DNA from 3 places in the Virgibacillus sp. Bac330 genome. Region 2 is predicted to be linked to each of the others. Evidence: a T-box and tRNA genes for the amino acid it is inferred to sense, from the RefSeq annotation. Region 2 holds a T-box; the other regions hold tRNA genes.
What was found. A T-box is a leader RNA that pairs with one kind of tRNA and senses whether it is charged. The one in region 2 lies ahead of D9780_RS06195 (valine--tRNA ligase), so its partner is inferred to be a tRNA-Val.
Positions count from the first base shown of each region.

Region 1: it has a tRNA-Val gene. The T-box ahead of D9780_RS06195 (valine--tRNA ligase) is inferred to sense a tRNA for this amino acid. The anticodon was not compared.
Region 3: it has a tRNA-Val gene. The T-box ahead of D9780_RS06195 (valine--tRNA ligase) is inferred to sense a tRNA for this amino acid. The anticodon was not compared.

Region 1 is NZ_CP033048.1:4,240,615-4,244,769, reverse strand. Features, by position in the region: gene D9780_RS19915 (hydroxymethylglutaryl-CoA reductase, degradative) at 1-196, opposite strand, end outside; gene D9780_RS19910 (DUF2785 domain-containing protein) at 1,195-1,968, opposite strand; tRNA gene D9780_RS19905 (tRNA-Lys) at 2,172-2,247, opposite strand; tRNA gene D9780_RS19900 (tRNA-Gln) at 2,333-2,407, opposite strand; tRNA gene D9780_RS19895 (tRNA-Tyr) at 2,419-2,503, opposite strand; tRNA gene D9780_RS19890 (tRNA-Thr) at 2,549-2,624, opposite strand; tRNA gene D9780_RS19885 (tRNA-Val) at 2,627-2,702, opposite strand; tRNA gene D9780_RS19880 (tRNA-Glu) at 2,704-2,778, opposite strand; gene fabI (enoyl-ACP reductase FabI) at 3,096-3,872, shown strand; gene D9780_RS21265 (N-acetylmuramoyl-L-alanine amidase) at 3,947-4,155, opposite strand, start outside.
Region 2 is NZ_CP033048.1:1,354,047-1,358,201, reverse strand. Features, by position in the region: gene D9780_RS06195 (valine--tRNA ligase) at 1-1,539, opposite strand, end outside; T-box leader at 1,638-1,908, opposite strand; gene D9780_RS06190 (hypothetical protein) at 2,187-2,375, shown strand; gene D9780_RS06185 (phosphotransferase) at 2,372-3,400, opposite strand; gene D9780_RS06180 (LysM peptidoglycan-binding domain-containing protein) at 3,851-4,155, opposite strand, start outside.
Region 3 is NZ_CP033048.1:4,067,815-4,071,969, forward strand. Features, by position in the region: rRNA gene D9780_RS18915 (23S ribosomal RNA) at 1-2,349, shown strand, start outside; rRNA gene rrf (5S ribosomal RNA) at 2,507-2,622, shown strand; tRNA gene D9780_RS18925 (tRNA-Val) at 2,670-2,745, shown strand; tRNA gene D9780_RS18930 (tRNA-Thr) at 2,748-2,823, shown strand; tRNA gene D9780_RS18935 (tRNA-Lys) at 2,863-2,938, shown strand; tRNA gene D9780_RS18940 (tRNA-Leu) at 2,956-3,040, shown strand; tRNA gene D9780_RS18945 (tRNA-Gly) at 3,067-3,141, shown strand; tRNA gene D9780_RS18950 (tRNA-Leu) at 3,149-3,237, shown strand; tRNA gene D9780_RS18955 (tRNA-Arg) at 3,241-3,317, shown strand; tRNA gene D9780_RS18960 (tRNA-Pro) at 3,323-3,399, shown strand; tRNA gene D9780_RS18965 (tRNA-Ala) at 3,407-3,482, shown strand; rRNA gene D9780_RS18970 (16S ribosomal RNA) at 3,623-4,155, shown strand, end outside.

The DNA.
Region 1 (4,155 bases), 1.6 Mb from region 2:
TCAATCCTGTTCCTAAAGGAAGGGGAAAAGTTCCAATAACATTTTCGATCATGTTATTAGCTGTATCGAGCGGAAGCGGTTCTGGTGAAGAAAGAACATGAAAAGCTTCTTCCGTAAACGCCTCCACGTTTTTTAGCAATTCTCTTCGCTTTGTAACTGTTTGCTTATAGAAACCAGGAATTCTGGAAGTCTGCATCGCCGCTCATCCTTTTATAATAATATACACAACATCATATCTTAATTTTAATGTGGGCAGGTTAAGAAAACTTGCTTACTACTAAGCAATGATTAACGTAAACACTTCATTCTCCTAATCATGTAAAAGAAGAAAAAAGGAAATATATGCTTAAGTTTGTAACAGCCATCCTGTACATAAATTCAAACAAACGTTTGAAGAAATTACAATTTTAATTCTCCAATCCTTTTAATTAGAATTGGTTATTACGTCAGCCGCTAAATAAGCTATTAGCATGCCCTCAAATATTTTACCATCTTTATGTCCTCTCGCCAATCATGCCCTACGCATAATAAATAGTATTTCTATTATATAAAATTTCAATTATCCACTAAAAAGGATGGACAATGAAGCATGTATATACCCTTGTCCAGAGCGTCTCTATTTTCTAGGACGACCAACATTTATATATGCTTTTAACAGCTCATTGTTATGAAGAATAACGTACATAGAGCCTAAAATATATGAACACGTTTTTATAGATATACATTTCTATAAAAAGTATATCATGATTTTGTACATTATATTATAAATTTGATTAGTTGTAGTGTAAACAAACACATAATACCACAGTATTGTTATGAATTTAAAGTAAAACTAACCGTTGTATAATAGCAACTATGAACAACAGCATATAAAGAACAAAGGCTCGGGGCGCCCGTGGCAACGTAGCGACTGGAACGAATCAACGAACGTTTTAGGAATCATGCTCCTGCAACAGGAGTATGCCGGCGCCCTCCAGCAAGCACATCTTTAGTCGGCCTTCCTATTTATTACAAAACGATGATGACTTATCGTAAGGCGATTCATGAAGTCGCCTAGTTGCTGGGCGATGGAGCTGAGCGGGGCTCATTCGGTTATTTGGTTACGCCATAGCATCAAATTTTATACTTTCTTACCTTTAAATATAACAACGCCTTATTACTAGCTATGCTTTTGCCCATCGATTCTATGCATTTTTAATTATTTTGCTGATACTTATCCAAAATGGCTTGCCTAGATGCTGAAAATTCTCTATGTTGTAACAGAGTTATGTATAAGGAATAACAAAAACGTTTTACATTCCATTCAATACGGTATCTTTCATGAGGGAGATGGAGTTCTACTTCTAAATCTGCAATCCAATTGCGTAATTCTATATCTTCCATACCTTTTTTAATTAAAGCTTCCATAACTTGAATAAGACGTTCGTCTTCTTCATCAATATAAGGATACTCAACCAAAACACATTTCCTTATTGCGTGAAGACATGCTTTCGTTTGGCTCGCATCAAATTCAGGATGTAATACACAAGTAGCCAGCAGATCACTACCATGCGCAATGCTATGTGCCCACCCCTTTTCTTCAACATAACCACGATAGTCCTGTTCTAATAACAAGTATTCTATACCTACATGAATGGCGTACAATACGAGCTCACTAGATAAGTTTCTAGTTGTTGCATCCTTATATAAAATTGTAGCTATTACAAGCGCTGAGAATGAGCGCGTAAACACGCTATCTCCTATCGTTTTATCTTCTATATTAAAAAACAGATACTGTTCACTCATGCACTTTTGTAAAATATATATTGTTTGCTCTTTCGTTACGTAATCTTTCAATATCAGTTTAACGAAACTATTGTAAATAAGATCGTCTCGTATTTCAGGATCAGTATGTCCGATGTTTTCAAGCATTTCTTCTAGTAAAGAATCTAATTGATCATCTGAGAAATGATACGTATCTATATCCAAAAAATCCTGCATTCTATGAAGGTATGTACCCACTCTCTCACCACGCATATACAATATTTGCTGTTATTTTTCCCATCCCTAATTTAAATTGTTGACATAGCTATAGATAATAATAGAGGGGTTTTTTATATTAAAAAAAACAAGGTCACTAACATGTCGCAACCTTGTTTGTAATTATGTAGAAATATGTTGATTTAAAATATTGGTGAGCCATGGAGGATTCGAACCTCCGACCCTCTGATTAAAAGTCAGATGCTCTACCAACTGAGCTAATGGCTCCTATTCAATGCATTCCAATTATAATGTCCATTCTAGCCAATTGCTCTATTATATATAGGTTAGAAAAGTCCCTTAAAATAAAAAATGGCTGGGCCACCAGGATTCGAACCTGGGGTACACGGGATCAAAACCCGATGCCTTACCGCTTGGCTATGGCCCAACAATTTTAAATGGTGGAGGGGGAGAGATTCGAACTCCCGAACCCTGAGGGAGCGGATTTACAGTCCGCCGCGTTTAGCCACTTCGCTACCCCTCCAGTAGTATGAACACATACAATAATCTTTATTCATTTTTTTAAAAGTGGTGCCGGCCAGAGGACTTGAACCCCCAACCTACTGATTACAAGTCAGTTGCTCTACCAATTGAGCTAGGCCGGCAATGGTGGAGGATGCAGGGCTCGAACCTGCGACCCCTTGCTTGTAAGGCAAGTGCTCTCCCAGCTGAGCTAATCCTCCATGGTGACCCGTACGGGATTCGAACCCGTGTTACCGCCGTGAAAGGGCGGTGTCTTAACCGCTTGACCAACGGGCCAGGATGTTTTCATCTTCCAGTTCCCTTTTCGAAACTGACGAATTTTATTATACCTAGTTCTATATCATTTGTAAAGGGAAAATGTAATTTTTTTTAATTTCTTTTTTAAACCTTGTCAAATCAGCTTTTATCTTGTCAAAATAACGCGCATAGCTAACGGTTTCTTTCAAAATGAAAATTAGGATATAATAAAAACATTAAAGTACATGTAATGAAGCATTTAAGTGCCATGTACTATTTTCTTTGTGAAAATAGTTCCTTATGATAAACTTGAGGCACTTTCATGCTCGATTAAAAAGGATATTGGAGGTACGTTAATGAGTAACTTAGTAGAAGGTAAAAATATTGTCATCATGGGCGTTGCCAGCGAACGAAGTATCGCTTGGGGTGTAACGACTTCATTACATAAAGCCGGTGCAAATTTAATTTTCACATACCGTCAAGATAGATCTTACGGTAAGCTAACAAAATTGCTCGACAAACATAACATTGAAGCTAAAGGTATTGTCGAATGTGATGTTGCAAGTGATGAAAGTATTACAAATGCATTTGCTTCTATTAAAGACAAGGTAGGAGTCATTCACGGTGTTGTGCACTCTGTAGCTTTTGCCAATCGTGATGAGTTAAAGGGAGAATACGCAAATACGTCCAGAGAAGGATTTCTATTAGCACATGAAATTAGCGCTTTTTCATTAGTTGCTGTTACAAAAGCTGCTAAAGAGCTTATGACAGAAGGTGGTAGCATCGTCACACAAACCTATCTCGGTGCAGAAAAAGTCATTCAAAATTACAATATTATGGGCGTTGCCAAAGCTTCCCTTGAAGCAAGCGTCCGTTATCTTGCTGAAGACATGGGGAAATATGATATTCGTGTCAACGCAGTTTCTGCTGGTCCTATCCGCACATTATCCGCGAAAGGGGTTTCCGGATTTAATGAAAAACTAGGGCTTATTGAAGAAAAGGCACCTTTACGAAGAAATGTAGACCAAGATCAAGTGGGCGACGCAACATTATTTTTTATGAGCGAGCTATCACGCGGCGTAACTGGAGAAGTCCTCCATGTAGATTCTGGATATCATATTATTGGTGGCTAATAGAAAATCAAAAATATGAAAAGAGCGGAGTTTTCTTCCCCGCTTCTTTTCATATCCTATCCACTCTATTCCATCTACTTAGAAAAATAACGTACATAGTTTGAATTTCCGGTAATATATAACCCAGACTTTAACTTATACATTTTAGATCCATTTACATATAATGCATCATTTACCGTAAATACCTCTCCTTGGTGCACTATTTCGTATTTTGCGTCCCAGTCAGGAACATCATACACCCATAAACTTGCAGTAATTACTTCTACAAAACTTGCACTTCCTG
Region 2 (4,155 bases):
ATCATCAAACGGCTTTTGATTCGTAAAATGCTTCGATTGAAAAATCATTCGTGAAACCCAGAAGAAAATAATATCATAACCTGTTACGAGAACCCCAGTTGGAAAATATCGCTTGTAATCTTCTGCTTCTACATCCGGCCACCCCATGGTTGAAAAAGGCCATAAAGCAGATGAAAACCAAGTGTCTAATACATCTTCATCTTGTTCCCAATTTTCTATATCGTCGGGAGCTTCCTTGCCGACATAAATTTCTTTTGTTTCTTTATGATGCCAAGCTGGTATGCGGTGCCCCCACCATAGTTGGCGAGAAATACACCAATCACGAATATTTTCCATCCAATTTAAATAAGTTCTTTCAAAACGCTGTGGAACAAAATTAACTTTGTCACTTCCTGCTTGTAGCTCGATTGCAGCATCTGCTAATGGTTTCATTTTTACAAACCATTGCGTAGATAAATATGGCTCTACGACAGCGCCACTTCGTTCGGAGTGACCAACTTGGTGTACATGGTCTTCAATCTTAAACAGTACACCTTGTTCTTTCAAATCATGAACAATTTGTTTTCTGCACACAAATCGGTCCATTCCTTCATAAATACCAGCATTTTCGTTCATCGTTCCATCTTCATGCATAACTAATACTCGTTCTAAATCATGTCTATTCCCAACTTCGAAATCGTTTGGATCGTGAGCAGGCGTAATTTTCACTGCACCAGAACCAAATTCCATATCTACATACTCATCTGCAACAATTGGTATTTCCCGACCGACGATGGGCAAAATAGCTTTTTTGCCAATTAAATGGCTATATCGTTTATCATCAGGGTGAACAGCAATCGCAGTATCACCTAACATCGTCTCTGGACGTGTGGTAGCAATTTCGATTTTCTCATCACTATCTTTTAACGGATAGCGCATATGATAAAATTTGCCCTGCACTTCTTCATAAATCACTTCAATATCGGATAAAGCCGTTTTTGTATCTGGATCCCAGTTTATAATATATTCTCCACGATAAATTAAACCTTGTTCGTATAACTTTACAAATACTTCTCTAACTGCGTCTGACAAACCTTCATCAAGCGTAAACCGTTCACGTGAATAGTCTAAACTAAGCCCTAACTTTTCCCATTGTGAACGAATAAACGCAGCGTACTCTTCCTTCCATTCCCAAGCCTTTTCGAGAAATTTTTCTCTACCTAGCTCATAACGATTCGTATCTTGTTCTTTTAGCTTTTCTTCCACTTTTGCTTGTGTAGCAATCCCAGCATGATCCATACCAGGGAGCCATAATACATCATATCCTTGCATACGTTTCATTCTAGAAATGGTGTCTTGCATTGTCGTATCCCAAGCGTGTCCCAAATGCAATCGTCCTGTAACATTTGGTGGGGGAATAACAATAGAATAGGGTTCTTTCTCCATATCGTTCTTTGCTTTAAAATAGTTTCCTTCTAGCCAAAATTGATAGCGACCTTTTTCTACTTCCTGCGGATTGTATTTAGCAGAAAGTGAAGGTTTTGATTCTTGTTCGTACATAACATGCTCCTCCTTACAATATCTTTTTTAGCAAGCTGTAGTTTCACTTATACGTTTTTGACACTTACTAAAGTGTATAAAAAAACCCTTTTGTCCTATAAAAGGACGAAAAGGGTTTGCTCTCCGTGGTACCACCTTTATTTGTATACTTCTAGTGTAGTAAAGAAACAAAGTATACACACTTCATTTGTTGATAACGGTACATAGACCGGCTTCCTTCTACTTAAAAAAGGCAGCATCTTAGCCTTATTTGTTCAAAGGAGCTGTTCCTGGGCGACATTCCAGCATAATTTTCAAGGAAACTTTCAGCCAATGATTTCCATCTCTACATGATAATTATCCTGTACTCTTCCCATTCTTTACATTTTCATTGTTTACATGCATATTATTAGAATAGCTTTATTTTATATATAATTCCTCTTTACGTCAACTGTTTCCTCACTAAAATGAAATAGCGCATTCTTTTCCCAGCTCTGGAATGTTTACGACAAAAAGCAGCTTAAAGAATGTAGCTCTTCACTGTTATTGTAAGTGTTTGTTATCTCTTAAATAATAACCCGTTACATAGTAAGGTTTGCACCAAAAAGATCAATTTATACATATAGTATAGTAACATAAAAATTTCTGATGTAAAGGAGAGAGTCTCATTGGCAAGATATTACCGTTACCGACTACCACCATGGGCCAGAAATTGTATTATCGTAATTGAAAGATGTACACTGCCTATATTAATTTTTCAATTGATTCGTACTTTATTTTTCCCAACCACCTTTGATGTATTTCTTCTTGGTATTATCGTTGGCATTTTTATAGCTTTTTATTTGGAATGGATTTAATCTGTTTCATCCAAATCATCTAGGTCGTCCAGATCATCTAGATCGATCGTATCAAACGTTTTTTCCACATGTGCAGAAAGGTGCAACCCAAACAGTATACGTCGAAATGTATGCTGTAAATGAATTATTTGTTTCATCATGGATGTGTTTGCTTGTTTATGATTTTTGACACAACTTAGATAAGCTTGTGGGTCTAATAATTGAATGACTAACAAATAAAGTTCTTTCTTGGTCAGTTCGTTCTCATTCATATACTTGTCAAATCCGCGCAGTAGCATATTAGTCGGAGTATCATAATGCTTTGTTTCTTCTTGAAAAAAAGCAACTAAATCAAAAATGGGATAGTCAAACCCTGCATTCTCCCAATTTATAAAATAGAGCTGACCTTGATCAACTAAAGTATGTGAAGTTTTGATGTTCTTATGGCACAAACTATAATACCAAGTCTCTTCCTGTTCTTCCAACAGCTGATCAATTCTTCGTATCGTTTCATTCAGACTATAATTAACATCTTTAAATTGCGTACAAACAAGTAACTCAAACGGGGACATAAAGCGATGTTGTTCGTACTCCTCTACAAATGCAAGTAATTGTTGCTGTAAGGTCAAGCAATGCTGTTTATACTGTTGAAAAGCTTGCTTAAACTGTTGGACTTCAACCAAATGTCGCCGTTTTGTTTTCATGTGAATCAATCCAAAACTTTGAAAGATTTTATCAATCGTGGATTGATCTAATTCTGTTTCTCGGCTTTCTTTCCAAGGTGTCACATAATAAATAAATTCTCCTTTTTTTTCATATAACTTTCCTAGCTTCGTTAAGTAAACTGGTAAAATAGGAAAAAGATATTCTTCATATGCCAATTTATAAACTTGTTCCCACATAACGATTGTTTCTTCCGTTAGCCGGCTATGTTTCAACGCATATTGCTGGTTGTAGTCTTGCACCATGTAGAGCCGCTCTGTTTGTTTTTCTATGTAAAAAGGTCGAATAGAATAAGCATGCAACACTTCTTGTAAGGTATCCATTTTCTTCACCACCCTAGTTTCAAAGCAAACAAAAATTAGGCTCACGCCTTTACACTCTTATTATTTAGTGGGGTTTTCTTTCATAACCTGCTGGTTGTTCAGCAGCCCAAGAATACGATTTTAAAGGGTTTTTACAAAAAAGGGAATAAGGTGGTGTATCTCCCACTTAGACTTGTTCCGCTCACATCTTCCAATCTTGAAGTAGAAGTCTTACAGCACCTTTATCCGCGATAAATTAAAGAATTCAATTATATCTGGCCTTAGAAAAACTTGGCTTGTCGCCAAATCTTATGACGAAAGCCTTTGTTTTTCTTATATTATAAACCAAAAAATCTCATACTTTGCTATAGCGTAAAATAATTATATACCTTTGTTAATGAAAAATGAGATGCCACTACTAGCTTTTAAGGAAGCTGCAGGCAACCTTACCTCTATAATGGAGAGAGAGCATCATTTGTTTTTCTTTTCTGGAATATACAGTAATTGACCTTGCGTAACATCGTAATCATCATCCAATTGATTCTGTTTAATTAATTGTAATGCAGAAACTTGATATCTTTCCGCAATAGAATCGATCGTATCATCTTCCTGTACGATACATAACCTCATGCTAGTATAATTATTTTCAGCTTTATTACTAAAAATATCTGCTAAGTAGCTGACATCCTGGACTTCATCTTGGATGTGTCGATCACCACTCGTCTGATTAATTTCCGGTGAGACAGATAACGCTTCATGGTCATTCTCATCGCCAT
Region 3 (4,155 bases), 1.7 Mb from region 2:
AAGTAGTCGAAGCCCGTTAATGGGTGACGGCGTACCTTTTGTAGAATGGACCGGCGAGTTACGATCGTATGCAAGGTTAAGTGGAAAACACGGAGCCGTAGCGAAAGCGAGTCTGAATAGGGCGAATATAGTATGCGGTCGTAGACCCGAAACCGTGTGATCTACCCATGTCCAGGGTGAAGGTCAGGTAACACTGACTGGAGGCCCGAACCCACGTATGTTGAAAAATGCGGGGATGAGGTGTGGGTAGGGGTGAAATGCCAATCGAACACGGAGATAGCTGGTTCTCTCCGAAATAGCTTTAGGGCTAGCCTCAAGGAAAGAGTACTGGAGGTAGAGCACTGATTGAACTAGGGGCCCTCATCGGGTTACCGAATTCAGTCAAACTCCGAATGCCAGCTACTTATCCTTGGGAGTCAGACTATGGGTGATAAGGTTCATAGTCGAAAGGGAAACAGCCCAGACCGCCAGCTAAGGTCCCAAAGTATACGTTAAGTGGAAAAGGATGTGGAGTTGCCCAGACAACCAGGATGTTGGCTTAGAAGCAGCCACCATTTAAAGAGTGCGTAATAGCTCACTGGTCGAGTGACTCTGCGCCGAAAATGTACCGGGGCTAAACGTATCACCGAAGCTGCGGATTGTTCTTACGAACAATGGTAGGAGAGCGTTCTAAGTGCTGTGAAGTCAGATCGTGAGGACTGGTGGAGCGCTTAGAAGTGAGAATGCCGGTATGAGTAGCGAAAAAAGAGTGAGAATCTCTTTCACCGAATGCCTAAGGTTTCCTGAGGAAGGCTCGTCCTCTCAGGGTTAGTCGGGACCTAAGCCGAGGCCGAAAGGCGTAGGCGATGGACAACAGGTAGATATTCCTGTACCACCTCATGAACGTTTGAACGATGGGGGGACGCAGTAGGATAAGGAATGCGCACCGATGGACGTGTGCGCCCAAGCAGTGAGAAAGTCGGATAGGCAAATCCGTTCGACAATTTCAAGCTGTGATGGGGAGGGAAATAGAGTACCGAAGTTCCGGATTTCACACTGCCAAGAAAAGCCTCTAGTGAGTTCATAGGTGCCCGTACCGCAAACCGACACAGGTAGGCGAGGAGAGAATCCTAAGGTGAGCGGGAGAACTCTCGTTAAGGAACTCGGCAAAATGACCCCGTAACTTCGGGAGAAGGGGTGCTCCTTTAAGGAGGAGCCGCAGTGAATAGGCCCAAGCGACTGTTTAGCAAAAACACAGGTCTCTGCGAAGCCGAAAGGCGAAGTATAGGGGCTGACACCTGCCCGGTGCTGGAAGGTTAAGGGGAAGCGTTAGCACTTCGGTGCGAAGCGTAGAACCGAAGCCCCAGTAAACGGCGGCCGTAACTATAACGGTCCTAAGGTAGCGAAATTCCTTGTCGGGTAAGTTCCGACCCGCACGAAAGGTGCAACGACTTGGGCACTGTCTCAACGAGAGACCCGGTGAAATTATACTATGCGTGAAGATGCGCATTACCCGCGACAGGACGGAAAGACCCCGTGGAGCTTTACTGTAGCCTGATATTGAATGTTGGTACAGCTTGTACAGGATAGGTGGGAGCCATCGAAGCGTGAGCGCTAGCTTACGTGGAGGCAACCGTGGGATACCACCCTGGCTGTACGAACCTTCTAACCCAGGGCCGTAATCCGGTCCGGAGACAGTGTCAGGCGGGCAGTTTGACTGGGGCGGTCGCCTCCCAAAAGGTAACGGAGGCGCCCAAAGGTTCCCTCAGAATGGTTGGAAATCATTCGCAGAGTGTAAAGGCAGAAGGGAGCTTGACTGCGAGACCTACAAGTCGAGCAGGGACGAAAGTCGGGCTTAGTGATCCGGTGGTTCCGCATGGAAGGGCCATCGCTCAACGGATAAAAGCTACCCCGGGGATAACAGGCTTATCTCCCCCAAGAGTTCACATCGACGGGGAGGTTTGGCACCTCGATGTCGGCTCATCGCATCCTGGGGCTGTAGTCGGTCCCAAGGGTTGGGCTGTTCGCCCATTAAAGCGGTACGCGAGCTGGGTTCAGAACGTCGTGAGACAGTTCGGTCCCTATCCGTCGTGGGCGCAGGAGGTTTGAGAGGAGCTGTCCTTAGTACGAGAGGACCGGGATGGACACACCGCTGGTGTACCAGTTGTTCCGCCAGGAGCATAGCTGGGTAGCTACGTGTGGCAGGGATAAGTGCTGAAAGCATCTAAGCATGAAGCCCCCCTCAAGATGAGACTTCCCATCACTATAAGTGAGTAAGATCCCTCAGAGATGATGAGGTTGATAGGTTCGAGGTGGAAGCGTGGTGACACGTGGAGCTGACGAATACTAATAGATCGAGGACTTAACTAACCTTTTTGGTAGATGTACGTTGAATGATCTCTTATTTAGTTTTCAAGGTAACAAGGAAAAAATGACTTTTTTCAACAAAGATCTTGATTTTTTCACAAAAACGATTATAATAAGATTTGTGCCTCTTTGAAGCACAACATAACAGATAGCAACTTTGCCTGGTAGTAATGGCGGAGAGGTCACACCTGTTCCCATGCCGAACACAGTAGTTAAGCTCTCCAGCGCCGATGGTAGTTGGGACTTTGTCCCTGCAAGAGTAGGACGCCGCCAGGCGATATACATTTTTAATTCAGTATATACCGACCAGTATTATAGTATTTGGAGGATTAGCTCAGCTGGGAGAGCACTTGCCTTACAAGCAAGGGGTCGCAGGTTCGAGCCCTGCATCCTCCACCATTGCCGGCCTAGCTCAATTGGTAGAGCAACTGACTTGTAATCAGTAGGTTGGGGGTTCAAGTCCTCTGGCCGGCACCATCTAGACTAGAGATGATATTTTAAATTATTAAATTATACGAGCCATTAGCTCAGTCGGTAGAGCATCTGACTTTTAATCAGAGGGTCGGAGGTTCGAATCCTCCATGGCTCACCATTACACATTTAAATATTGCGGGTGTGGCGGAATTGGCAGACGCGCTAGACTTAGGATCTAGTGTCTTCGGACGTGGGGGTTCGACTCCCTCCACCCGCACCACAAAAAGTTCAAAGTTTGGTATTTATGCGGAAGTAGTTCAGTGGTAGAACACCACCTTGCCAAGGTGGGGGTCGCGGGTTCGAATCCCGTCTTCCGCTCCAAAGCCAAGCCGGGGTGGCGGAATTGGCAGACGCACAGGACTTAAAATCCTGCGGTAGGTTTCTACCGTGCCGGTTCGAGTCCGGCCCTCGGCACCATAAGCGCCCGTAGCTCAATTGGATAGAGCGTTTGACTACGGATCAAGAGGTTAGGGGTTCGACTCCTCTCGGGCGCGCCATATTACGGGAAGTAGCTCAGCTTGGTAGAGCACATGGTTTGGGACCATGGGGTCGCAGGTTCAAATCCTGTCTTCCCGACCATTTTCTCGGGGCCTTAGCTCAGCTGGGAGAGCGCCTGCCTTGCACGCAGGAGGTCAGCGGTTCGATCCCGCTAGGCTCCACCATAATATATTTGCTCTTTGAAAACTGAACAAAACAACCAGTATGTCAAGGAAAAAACAAACCCTGTTTTTTCTTAAGAAATAAACTGAGAGAAATCTCAGCAGCTAAGAATGATGAAGAACGGTGTTCATCATCACAAACTTTTATGGAGAGTTTGATCTTGGCTCAGGACGAACGCTGGCGGCGTGCCTAATACATGCAAGTCGAGCGCGGGAAGCAAGCAGATCTCCTTCGGGAGTGACGCTTGTGGAACGAGCGGCGGACGGGTGAGTAACACGTGGGCAACCTACCTGTAAGACTGGGATAACTCCGGGAAACCGGGGCTAATACCGGATGAAACAAAGCGTCGCATGACGCAATGTTAAAAGGCGGCATATGCTGTCACTTACAGATGGGCCCGCGGCGCATTAGCTAGTTGGTGAGGTAAAGGCTCACCAAGGCAACGATGCGTAGCCGACCTGAGAGGGTGATCGGCCACACTGGGACTGAGACACGGCCCAGACTCCTACGGGAGGCAGCAGTAGGGAATCTTCCGCAATGGACGAAAGTCTGACGGAGCAACGCCGCGTGAGTGATGAAGGTTTTCGGATCGTAAAACTCTGTTGTTAGGGAAGAACAAGTGCCATTCGAATAGGTTGGCACCTTGACGGTACCTAACCAGAAAGCCCCGGCTAA